Regions from separate parts of the Aeromonas enterica genome, predicted to be linked through region 1. Evidence: predicted binding sites of a transcription regulator. Region 1 holds the regulator's gene; the other holds the start of a gene.
The links. The regulator MetJ, encoded in region 1, represses methionine synthesis genes. The targets are predictions, from matches to a motif close to AGANNTCTAGANNTCT.
Positions count from the first base shown of each region.

Region 2: metA (homoserine O-succinyltransferase MetA) is a predicted target of MetJ. The motif match lies at 1,437-1,452, and genes of this name have one in related genera.

Region 1 is NZ_JBSTYL010000003.1:190,147-195,053, reverse strand. Features, by position in the region: gene cysQ (3'(2'),5'-bisphosphate nucleotidase CysQ) at 1-266, shown strand, start outside; gene ACW5XD_RS04975 (aromatic amino acid transport family protein) at 672-1,943, shown strand; gene ACW5XD_RS04970 (tRNA-binding protein) at 2,015-2,353, opposite strand; gene ACW5XD_RS04965 (helix-turn-helix domain-containing protein) at 2,438-3,196, opposite strand; gene metJ (met regulon transcriptional regulator MetJ) at 3,235-3,558, opposite strand; gene metB (cystathionine gamma-synthase) at 3,769-4,907, shown strand, end outside.
Region 2 is NZ_JBSTYL010000003.1:305,965-310,871, forward strand. Features, by position in the region: gene ACW5XD_RS05510 (cyclin-dependent kinase inhibitor 3 family protein) at 1-447, shown strand, start outside; gene metA (homoserine O-succinyltransferase MetA) at 466-1,410, opposite strand; gene ACW5XD_RS05520 (HD-GYP domain-containing protein) at 1,555-2,793, shown strand; gene ACW5XD_RS05525 (competence/damage-inducible protein A) at 2,852-4,015, shown strand; gene ACW5XD_RS05530 (ABC transporter permease) at 4,060-4,907, opposite strand, start outside.

The DNA of each region.
Region 1 (4,907 bases):
AGCTGATCCCGCTCGGCTCCAGCTCCCTCAAGTCCTGCTTGGTGGCGGAAGGCGCGGCCGACTGCTACGTGCGGCTCGGTCCTACCGGCGAGTGGGATACCGCCGCCGCCCAGTGCATCGTCGAGGCGGCTGGCGGTCGCATCCTCAGCCTGGCGCTGCAGCCGCTCAGTTACAACGAAACCGAGTCGCTGGAGAACCCGGACTTCATCGTAATGGGGGATCCGGATCTCGCCTGGGGCAAGATCCTGGCCCATCAGGCTGGCTGATGCTCTGCCGCCAGACGACACAAACAGGCGGCCTCAGGGCCGCCTGTTTGCTTGGTGTGATCCGCTGGTTTTATCGCAGATGAGCAGGGATATCCGCTGGCAAAGTACGATAATGACAGTGGATGATCACAATCCTTCCTGAGTAATTGGCATGAATTTCATGTAATGCTGAAAACGATCCGCTGGGCAAAATAAAAAAATGAGTATGAATAAGAATTTGGTTTTATATTTCATTGAAGCTTAGTTTTGTAGTTTTACTCAATTATGTGATCCCGATTGGATTCCCAATCTCACTGGTTGAAGCCCATTATGGTAGTGATATGTTTCAGTCCCGCTTTTTGAGAATTAAATCCTGATAAACCACAATAAGCTCAGATTAAAATACTGACAAAGTGTGGATTAGTAATGAGTTTATCTGTAGACGTCGTAAAGGATTTGTCCGGTTCCCAGCCCGCCGTTGCCAGCACCAGCCGCTGGCGGCGTCATGACACCCACTGGGCGATCAGCCTGTTTGGTACCGCCGTCGGCGCCGGCATCCTGTTTCTGCCCATCAACCTGGGTCTGGGCGGGATCTGGCCCCTGGTCATAGTGGCCGTGCTGGCCGGTCCCATGACTTTTCTGGCTCACCGCGGGTTGGCGCGCTTCGTGCTCTCCTCCTCCCGCCCTCACGCCGATTTCACCGAGGTAGCCGAGGAGCACTTCGGCAAGATGGCCGGCCGCCTCATCTCGGCGCTCTACTTCCTCTCCATCTTCCCGATCCTGCTCATCTACGGGGTGGGGCTGACCAACACGGTGGAGAGCTTCATGGTCAACCAGCTCGGCATGGCCACCCCGAACCGGGTGATGCTCTCCGGCCTGCTGGTGTTCGCCATGATCGCCGTGATGATGGCGGGGGAGAAGGCGATGTTGCGGGCGTTTGCCTTCATGGTCTATCCGCTGGCGGCCATTCTGGCGGCGCTTTCCTGCTATCTCATTCCCCAGTGGCAGTGGCCGGAAGTGACCGCGTTTGAAGGGGTTAGCTTCCTCAATACCGTCTGGCTGGCGCTGCCGGTCACTGTATTCGCTTTCAGCCACGCCGCCGCCATCTCTGGCTTTGCCAACGTGCAGCGGCGGGAATATGGCGAGCAGGCGGAGGCCAAGAGCGGCCTGATCCTGCGCAATACCACCATCATGCTGGTGGGCTTCGTGCTGTTCTTCGTCTTCTCCTGCGTGCTGAGCCTCTCCCCGGCCCAGCTGGCCGAGGCCAAGGCGCAGAACGTTTCCGTGCTCTCCTATCTTGCCAACATCACCGACAACCCGGTGATCGTGACGCTGGGGCCGCTTATTGCCTTCATCGCCATCAGCTCCTCCTTCCTCGGCCACTTCCTCGGTGCCCGCGAAAGCCTCAAAAGCCTGATTGCCAAGCCCACCGGCCTGTCGCTGGCCAAGGCGGACCGGCTCGGCATCGCCCTGATGTTCTTCGCTATCTGGGGCGCCGCCATCATCAACCCGGGCATTCTGGGGCTGATGGAGACCCTCTCTGGCCCGGTCATCGCCATGATCCTCTTCATCATGCCGGTGGTGGCCATCTACAAGGTGGAGGCGCTGGCCCGCTTCCGCCAGGGCTGGACCAACGGCTTCATCCTGCTGACCGGGTCGCTGGCGGTCTCGGCGTTGATCTTCAGCCTGTTGAAGTAACAGCGAGCTGTGGCAAAAAATGAGAGAGGCGACCCCGGGGTCGCCTCTCTCATTTCATGGGGCCAACGGCATCAGCCCAGCTTGGCGCCGTTCTCCACCGCCTGCTCCGGGATGGCCATCACTACGGCGCCGTCGGCCCGATAGAAACCGGTCAGCAGAAACTCCGACTGGATTGGGCCTATCTGTTTGGGGGGAAAGTTGACCACGGCGACTATCTGGCGTCCCACCAGATCCTCCGGGCGATAGAGATCCGTTATCTGGGCGCTGCTCTTGCGCACCCCGAGCTCGGGGCCGAAATCCGCCCACACCTTGTAGGCGGGCCGGCGCGCCTCGGGGAAGGGCTCGACCCGCACCAGGGTGCCCACTCTCAGTTCCACCATCTCGAAATCCTGCCAGCTAATGGTCTGCATCTTGGCTCCTCCTTTCACACACCTTGCATTGGCCTCAGCATGCCTCGAAACGGTGCTGACTGTCTTCGGTGACTGGCCGCCCTGTTACGGCGAAAGGCCGTTTTGCTGGCGCCAGAGGGAGGGGGGCAGCCCGCTCTCGATCAGGAAGCGCTCGCTGAAGGCTCCCTGATTCTGGTAGCCGCAGCGACTGGCGATCTCGCCTATGGGTAGCTGGGTGTGGGCAAGCAGGGTGCGTGCCAGCGTCATGCGCCGCCCCCGAATGTAGTGGGAGACGCTCATCCCCAGCTGCTGACGAAAGGCGTGCTTGAACTGGCTCTGACCGAGGCAGGCGATGGCGGCGAGCCGTTCATTGGTGAGGGGCTCGGCGAGGTGGGCCTCGATGTGGCGCTGCACCTTGAGGATACGGGCAGCAAGACGCGGGGGAACAGAGGAGTGCACTCCTTGCCCTTGTGCCAGCAGGGAGAGCCACACCTGCTCCATACCCGCCACCTGGCGACCCGCTACCACCATGTGGTGCAGGAAGGCGAGGTAGTGGCGCTGTGGCTCGTCCAGCTCGATAAAGGGGCGAGCCGCCAGATCGCCGGGGAGCCAGTCACTCTCCTGCACCAGAAACGAGAGGGCGGGATCGGCGGCGTAGTCGTGCCGCTCGCCGGGGGCTATCACGCAGGCAAAACCGGGGGCGAGGCGGCGCCCCTGACCCTGCACCTCGATCTCGATGGGGCCGTCCAGGGGGATCACCAGCTGGGCGAAGTCGTGGCTGTGGCTGCGGATGTCGCTCTGGTAGCGACGCAGGCTGAAGGGGGAGGCGGCGGATTGCAATGACGCGGCCCGGGGCCGCGTCATCTTCAAAAAGGGTTTGCTGTTTGGCATCTGCAGCAGGATTACTCGGCGTCGAAATCTTCGATCTCTTTGCCCAGCGCTTCCATGATGGCGCGCGCCTCGGCGGGGACGCTGTCTGGATGATCCTTGCGCAGATCGTCGTCGCAGGGCAGCGGCTGGCCGGTGAACGCGTGCAGGAAGGCTTCACAGAGCAGCTCACTGTTGGTCGCATGACGCAGGTTGTTCACCTGGCGACGGGTGCGCTCATCGGTCAACACCTTCAACACCTTGAGCGGGATCGAGACGGTAATCTTCTTGACCTGTTCGCTCTTCTTACCGTGTTCCGCGTAGGGGCTGACGTAGTCGCCGTTCCACTCTGTACCCATGATCCACCTGTTCTCGTTTGGCCGTGAGCGCGGATTTTAACCCTTGTGGAAATTAATGGCAATCCAACAGCAAAGCCATTTAGACGTCTGGAAGTGTTGACGGCTTTTTTGTGCTGGCGTAAGGTAGTTCACCATAGGCCAGCAATGGCAAGATAGCCGTGGCAGAAGCAGAGCGGCCATCGCCCAGAGACAGTTCAAGGAGAGAGTGACATGACCCACAAGGCCACCCAGGCGGTACGCACCGGGATTGAGACAGACACACAGCACGGTGCCGTGGTGCCGCCCATCTACCTCTCCAGCAACTACACCTTTGCCGACTTTGGCGAGCCCCGTCAATACGATTATGCCCGTTCCGGCAACCCGACCCGCACCAATCTGGCGGACGCGCTGGCGGCGCTGGAAGGGGGGGCCGGTGCCGTGGTGACCGGCACCGGCATGGGGGCCATCCATCTGGTGACGACGGCCCTGCTCAAGACGGGGGATCTGCTGATCGCCCCCCACGACTGTTACGGCGGCACCTGGCGCCTGTTCGAGTATCTGGCAGCCAAGGGCCACTACCGGGTGCAGTTCGTCGATCAAGGGGATGACTCCGCGCTGGCCGAAGCGCTGGCACAGAAGCCGGCGCTGGTATGGGTGGAGACCCCCTCCAACCCCCTGTTGCGGGTGGTGGACATTGCCGCCATCGCCGCCTCCTCCCATGAAGTGGGGGCTCAGGTGGTGGTGGACAACACCTTCCTCTCGCCGCTGTTGCAACAGCCGCTGGCGCTCGGTGCCGACCTGGTGGTGCACTCCACCACCAAGTACATCAACGGTCACTCCGACGTGGTGGGCGGCGTGGCCATTGCCAAGGAGCAGGCGCTGGCCGAGTCGCTGGTGTGGTGGGCCAACTGCCTGGGGCTCACCTCCGGGGCGTTCGACTCTTACCTCACCCTGCGCGGCTTGCGCACCCTGGCCCCCAGATTGCGCGCCCATCAGGAGAACACGGATCGCATCCTCACCTTCCTGCAGCAACAGCCGCTGGTCAAAAAAATCTATCACCCCAGCCTGCCGACCCATCCGGGCCACGATATTGCGCGCCGTCAACAGTCCGGCTTCGGCGCCATGCTAAGTTTTGAACTCGATTGCAGCGAGGCCGGATTGCGCACCTTCCTCGCGGCCCTCACCCTCTTCTCGGTGGCCGAGTCCCTCGGCGGGGTGGAGAGTCTGGTGGCCCATCCGGCCAGCATGACCCACAGGGCCATGACACCGGCGGCGCAGCAGGCGGCGGGCATCAGCGCCCAGTTGTTGCGGCTGTCGGTCGGCATTGAACACGGTGAAGACCTGGTGGCCGATCTGGCTCAGGCTTTTGA
Region 2 (4,907 bases), 120 kb from region 1:
CCCGGCACCCAGCAGGTGGCGCTGTCACTGGCACTGGATCAGCTCAGGCTGGCGGGTGCCCATGGCGTGCTGACCCTGATGACTGAGGCTGAACTGACCCGGCTGGCACTGAGCCAGCTTGGCCCACGGGTCGAGGCGAGCGGCATGCGCTGGTTCCACCTGCCCATCGAAGACGATCAGGCCCCCGATGCCACCTTCGAGCAGGCCTGGTCACAGGCACTGCCGCAACTGACCGGACTGCTGCGCGAGGGCAAACACCTGGTCATCCACTGCAAGGGGGGCAGCGGCCGCACAGGCCTGATCGCAGCCGCACTGCTTGTCTCCCTCGGCCAGCCACAGCAGGAGGCCATGGCCGCCATCCGGGCCCACAGGCCCAAAGCCTTCACCCTGGCGGTGCATCGCCAGTGGCTCGATGCCCTGACCGCCCGACGGGAACAGGCCGGCTGAGCCCAGCCACTCGGCTCCTTACTTGGGCTGCTGGTAGGTAAACACCTTGCCTATGTCTTCCACCCGATAACTGGTGAGCTGATAGACGTAGTAATTGAGCCAGTTGGAGAACAACAGGTGGCCGTGACTGCGCCAGCTGGCGCGTGGCGGCCGGCCGGGATCGTTGTTCGGGTAGTAGTTGACCGGGATGACCGGCTCAAGCCCGGCGGCCAGATCCCGCCGGTACTCCCCATCCAGGGTCAGCACATCGTATTCAGGGTGACCGGTGACGAACACCTGGCGACAATCCTTGGTCGCCGCCAGATAGACGCCGGCCTCTTCCGATTCGGCAAAGATCTGCAGGTCGGTGTGAGCGCGGATGAGATCCCCGTCGAACGCCGCATAGCGGGAGTGGGGCGCCACGAATTCGTCATCAAAGCCGCGCAGCAGCGGCTCGTGCTCATCAAGCCTGTGGTGGCGATAGACGCCGGAGAGCTTCTCGCCATGGGTCTGCTTCTCCATGCCATACAGGGCTTTCAGCGCCGCCTGCACCGCCCAGCAGAGGAACAGGGTGGAGGTCACGTGCTGATGGGACCACTCGATGATCTCGACGATGCGCGGCCAGTAGACCACCTCCTCGAACTCCACCAGCCCGAGCGGCGCTCCCGTGATGATCATGCCGTCGTAGTTGTTGCCCCGCACCTGTTCGAAGTCGTGATAGAAGTTCTCCAGGTGCGCCTGGGGCGTGTTCTTCGACTCCCGATCGTCGATGCGCAGCAGATCCACGTCCACCTGCAACGGCGAGTTGGAGAGCATCCGCATCAGCTGGATCTCGGTTTCAATCTTCTTGGGCATCAGGTTGAGGATCAACACCCGCAACGGGCGTATGTTCTGGGTGACGGCCCTGGATTCCGTCATCACGAAGATGTTCTCCTGCCCCAGCACTTCGGCGGCGGGTAACTGATCCGGGATCTTGATCGGCATGCTTACTCCCTGTACTGCATCGGTAAATATGTCTGGACATCCAGAAGCCTATAATAAAGCGCCCACCCTGTCATCAGATACCTTTTGTATTCACCCCCACCTTTGACTAGCATACGGCTCAGTGTGTCTCTCGCATCCAAGACAATGACAGGTATCAAGATTTCAGTAGACCGGCTGCAAGTCGGCAATTATGTTTCTCTGCCACTGGGTTGGCGCGAACACCCCTTCCTGTTTTCCAGCTTCAAGCTCAAAAATGAAGAGGAGATCGAGCTGATCCGCCGGCTCGGTCTCAAGCTCGTCACCATCATCCCCGACAAAAGCGATGCGCCGCCCAAGCCGCTGAGCCAGATCCAGTCGCAGCCAACCGAAACGCAGGATGCCTCCCAGCGCCAGACCGAGATGCAGCAGGAGAAAGAGCGCCGCATCGAGCAGTTGCAGCAGTATCGCCGCGATCTGCAGCAGTGCGAGAAGCAGTTCCAGCAGTCGCTGGCGCAGGTGCGCAACGTGATGAGCAAGATCCAGTCCCGCCCCCTCAACGCCATCGGCGAGGCGCAGGAGCTGATCAACGCCATGACGGAGCAGCTGCTGTCGGTGGACGAGATGGTGCTGCATCTGGTCTCCGACAGCGAGGATGGCAACAACCTTTACTTCCACTCCCTCAACGTCAGCGTGCTCAGCATGCTGCTGGCCAAGGAGTGCAACATGTCGGCCGACGAGATCCGCCAGGTCGGCATGGGGGCCCTGTTCCACGACATCGGCAAGCTGAAGATCCCGAGCCAGATCCTGCGCAAGACCGAGCCGCTGACCAAGCCGGAGCAGAACCTGATGGCCCAGCACCCGCGCTATGGGCTGGATCTGCTCAATCTGGCCAAGGATTTTCCGGCCGGGGCCAAAGGAATCGTGCTGCATCACCACGAATACCTGGATGGCAGCGGGCCCGAGGGGCTCAAGAAGGGGCAGCTCGATCCACTCACCCAGATGGTGTCGCTGATCAACGAGTACGACAACCTCTGCCACTTGCAGGCCAAGGTGCCCTACTCGGCCCTGAGCGGCCTCTACAAGCAGCGCAAGGCCCAGTTCAACCCGGAATACCTCAGCATGCTGATCCGGCTGATGGGCATATACCCGCCGGGCAGCGTGGTGCAGCTCTCCAACGGTCAGGTAGGGCTGGTGATGTCGGTGAATGCCTCCCGCCTGCTCTACCCCTCCGTGCTGGTGTACGATCCCCGCATCCCGCGCCAGGAGGCGGCCATCATAGATCTGCAGCAGGCCGAGCTGTCGATCGCCAAGGTGATCCACCCCAAACGACTGCCGCCGGCCGTGTTCGAGTACCTCAATCCGCGTACCCGGATCAGCTACTACTTCGAACACACCAAGCCCTGATTGACCCGGCCACACAGGTGGCCCACCCTAGCCCAGCCGTCAGCCCCGAGGAGCCCCCATGCGTATCGAGATCATCAGCACCGGAGACGAGATAGTGACGGGTCTGGTAGTGGACACCAATGCCGCCTGGCTCAGCGCCCTGCTGCTGGAGCAGGGCTGGCAGGTACGCCGCCGCATCACCGTGGGGGACAACCTCAAGGACTTGAAGGCAGTGCTCGCAGAGAGCAGCGAGCGCGCCGAGGTGGTACTGGTATGCGGCGGGCTCGGCCCCACCGCCGACGATCTCACCGCCCAGGCGGCGGCTGAAGCCTTCGACCAGCCGCTCACCCTGTTCCCAGACTGGCTCGCTACCATCGAAGCGCGCTACGCCAGCCGCGGCAGGTCCATGCCCGCCAGCAACGCCAAGCAGGCCTGGCTGCCACAGGGGTGCGAGATCCTCGACAACCCGGTCGGCACCGCCTGCGGCTTTGTGGTCACCCATCCGGCCAACCATGGCAAGAGCCGGCTCTTCTTCACCCCGGGCGTACCGTTCGAGTTCAAGCAGATGGTGCGCGAACAAATCATGCCACACCTCAAAGCACTGGCTGGCGCACAGATCGATACCGAACTGCGCCGCTGCTACAGCTTCGGCATCTCGGAATCGGCCCTCTCCGACATGCTGGATGCCGCACCTTGGCCCGCCGGCATCGAACTGGGCTACCGCTCCTCCATGCCGCTGATCGAGCTGAAACTCATAGGCCACGGCGCCAGCGCCGCCGACATGGACGCTGCCGAGGCGCGGCTGCTCGCGGCGATCCAGCCCTGGCTGGTGGGACGGGGAGATGAAGAGCCTGCCCGGCAGATCCTGACCCTGCTGGGGGATAGGCCGCTGACGCTGCTGGAGGGGGAGAGCCGGGGTGCTCTGCTCGCCCTCTGCCACGAGTATCCCCAACTTGAGGCCGGTTTTCGCGGCGACGTTGCCAGCCAGCTGGCGCAGTTGGAGGCAAGGAGTGAGGGGCTGAGCCTGACCATAGGCTGGGAAGGACCGGACGGCGTGCCACTGCTGCTCTGCGCCGACGGGCAACAGATCGGCCAGACGCTGAAGGCCAGCCACCCGGATCCCGATAGCCGGCGCAAGATCCTCGCCTTCGCCGCCCTCGACATGCTGCGCCGCCACCTGCAAGGCTTGCCTGTGCTCGGCAACTACCTCACCCTGACCAGAACGGCGCAGCGCGGCAGCTAGGCATCAAACGCCGGTACCCGCAAAATCGGACACCGGCAAACGCCTCAATCCAGACTCTTCTTGAACCTGTGGGCGGCCAGGGTCAGCATCAGCAGCGTGAATCCCATTAGCCAGAGCACGTCCGGCAGCAACTCAGACAGCTCACCACCCCGCAGCACTATGCCCCGGATCAGCCGCATGAAGTGGGTAGCCGGCAACACCTCGGCAATCCACTGGGCTGGCACCGGCATCCCCTCGTAGGGAAACATGAAACCCGATAACAGGATGGATGGCAGCAGGATGAACACCGTCATCTGCATCGCCTGCAGCTGGGTCTGTGCCAGGGTGGAGATGAGCAGCCCCAGGGTCAGACTGGCGGCGATGAACAGCAGGGTCGCCAGCAGCACCTGGCTCAGGGCGCCGTTGATGGGCACATCGAAGATGAGGTGCCCCAAACCGAGTATGATGGCCACCTGGATCAACCCCACCCCGATATAGGGCAAAATCTTGCCCAGCATCAGCTCCATCGAGCTGACCGGGGTGGTGATAAGCAGCTCCAGATTGCCGCGCTCCCGTTCGCGCACTATGGCCGCCGAGGTGAACATGATCATGGTCATGGTGAGGATCACCCCGAGCAGGCCGGGCACTATGTTGACCGCCGAGCGGCGGGCCGGGTTGAAGTAGAGCACCGTCTCGAAGGTGGGCGGCGCGGATTCAAGCCCAGGTTTCAGATCCGACAGCGGCATGTTGCGAAGGCCGAGCAGGGCCCCGGCTATCATGGTGTCCGAACCATCCACCAGCCACTGACCCGCCGTCTCGCCGGCACTGAGCCGGCGGCTCAAGTCGGGAGGCAGCACCAGCACGGCGCGCACCTCGCCCCGGGTCAGCGCCGCTTCGGCCTGCTGCACACCCA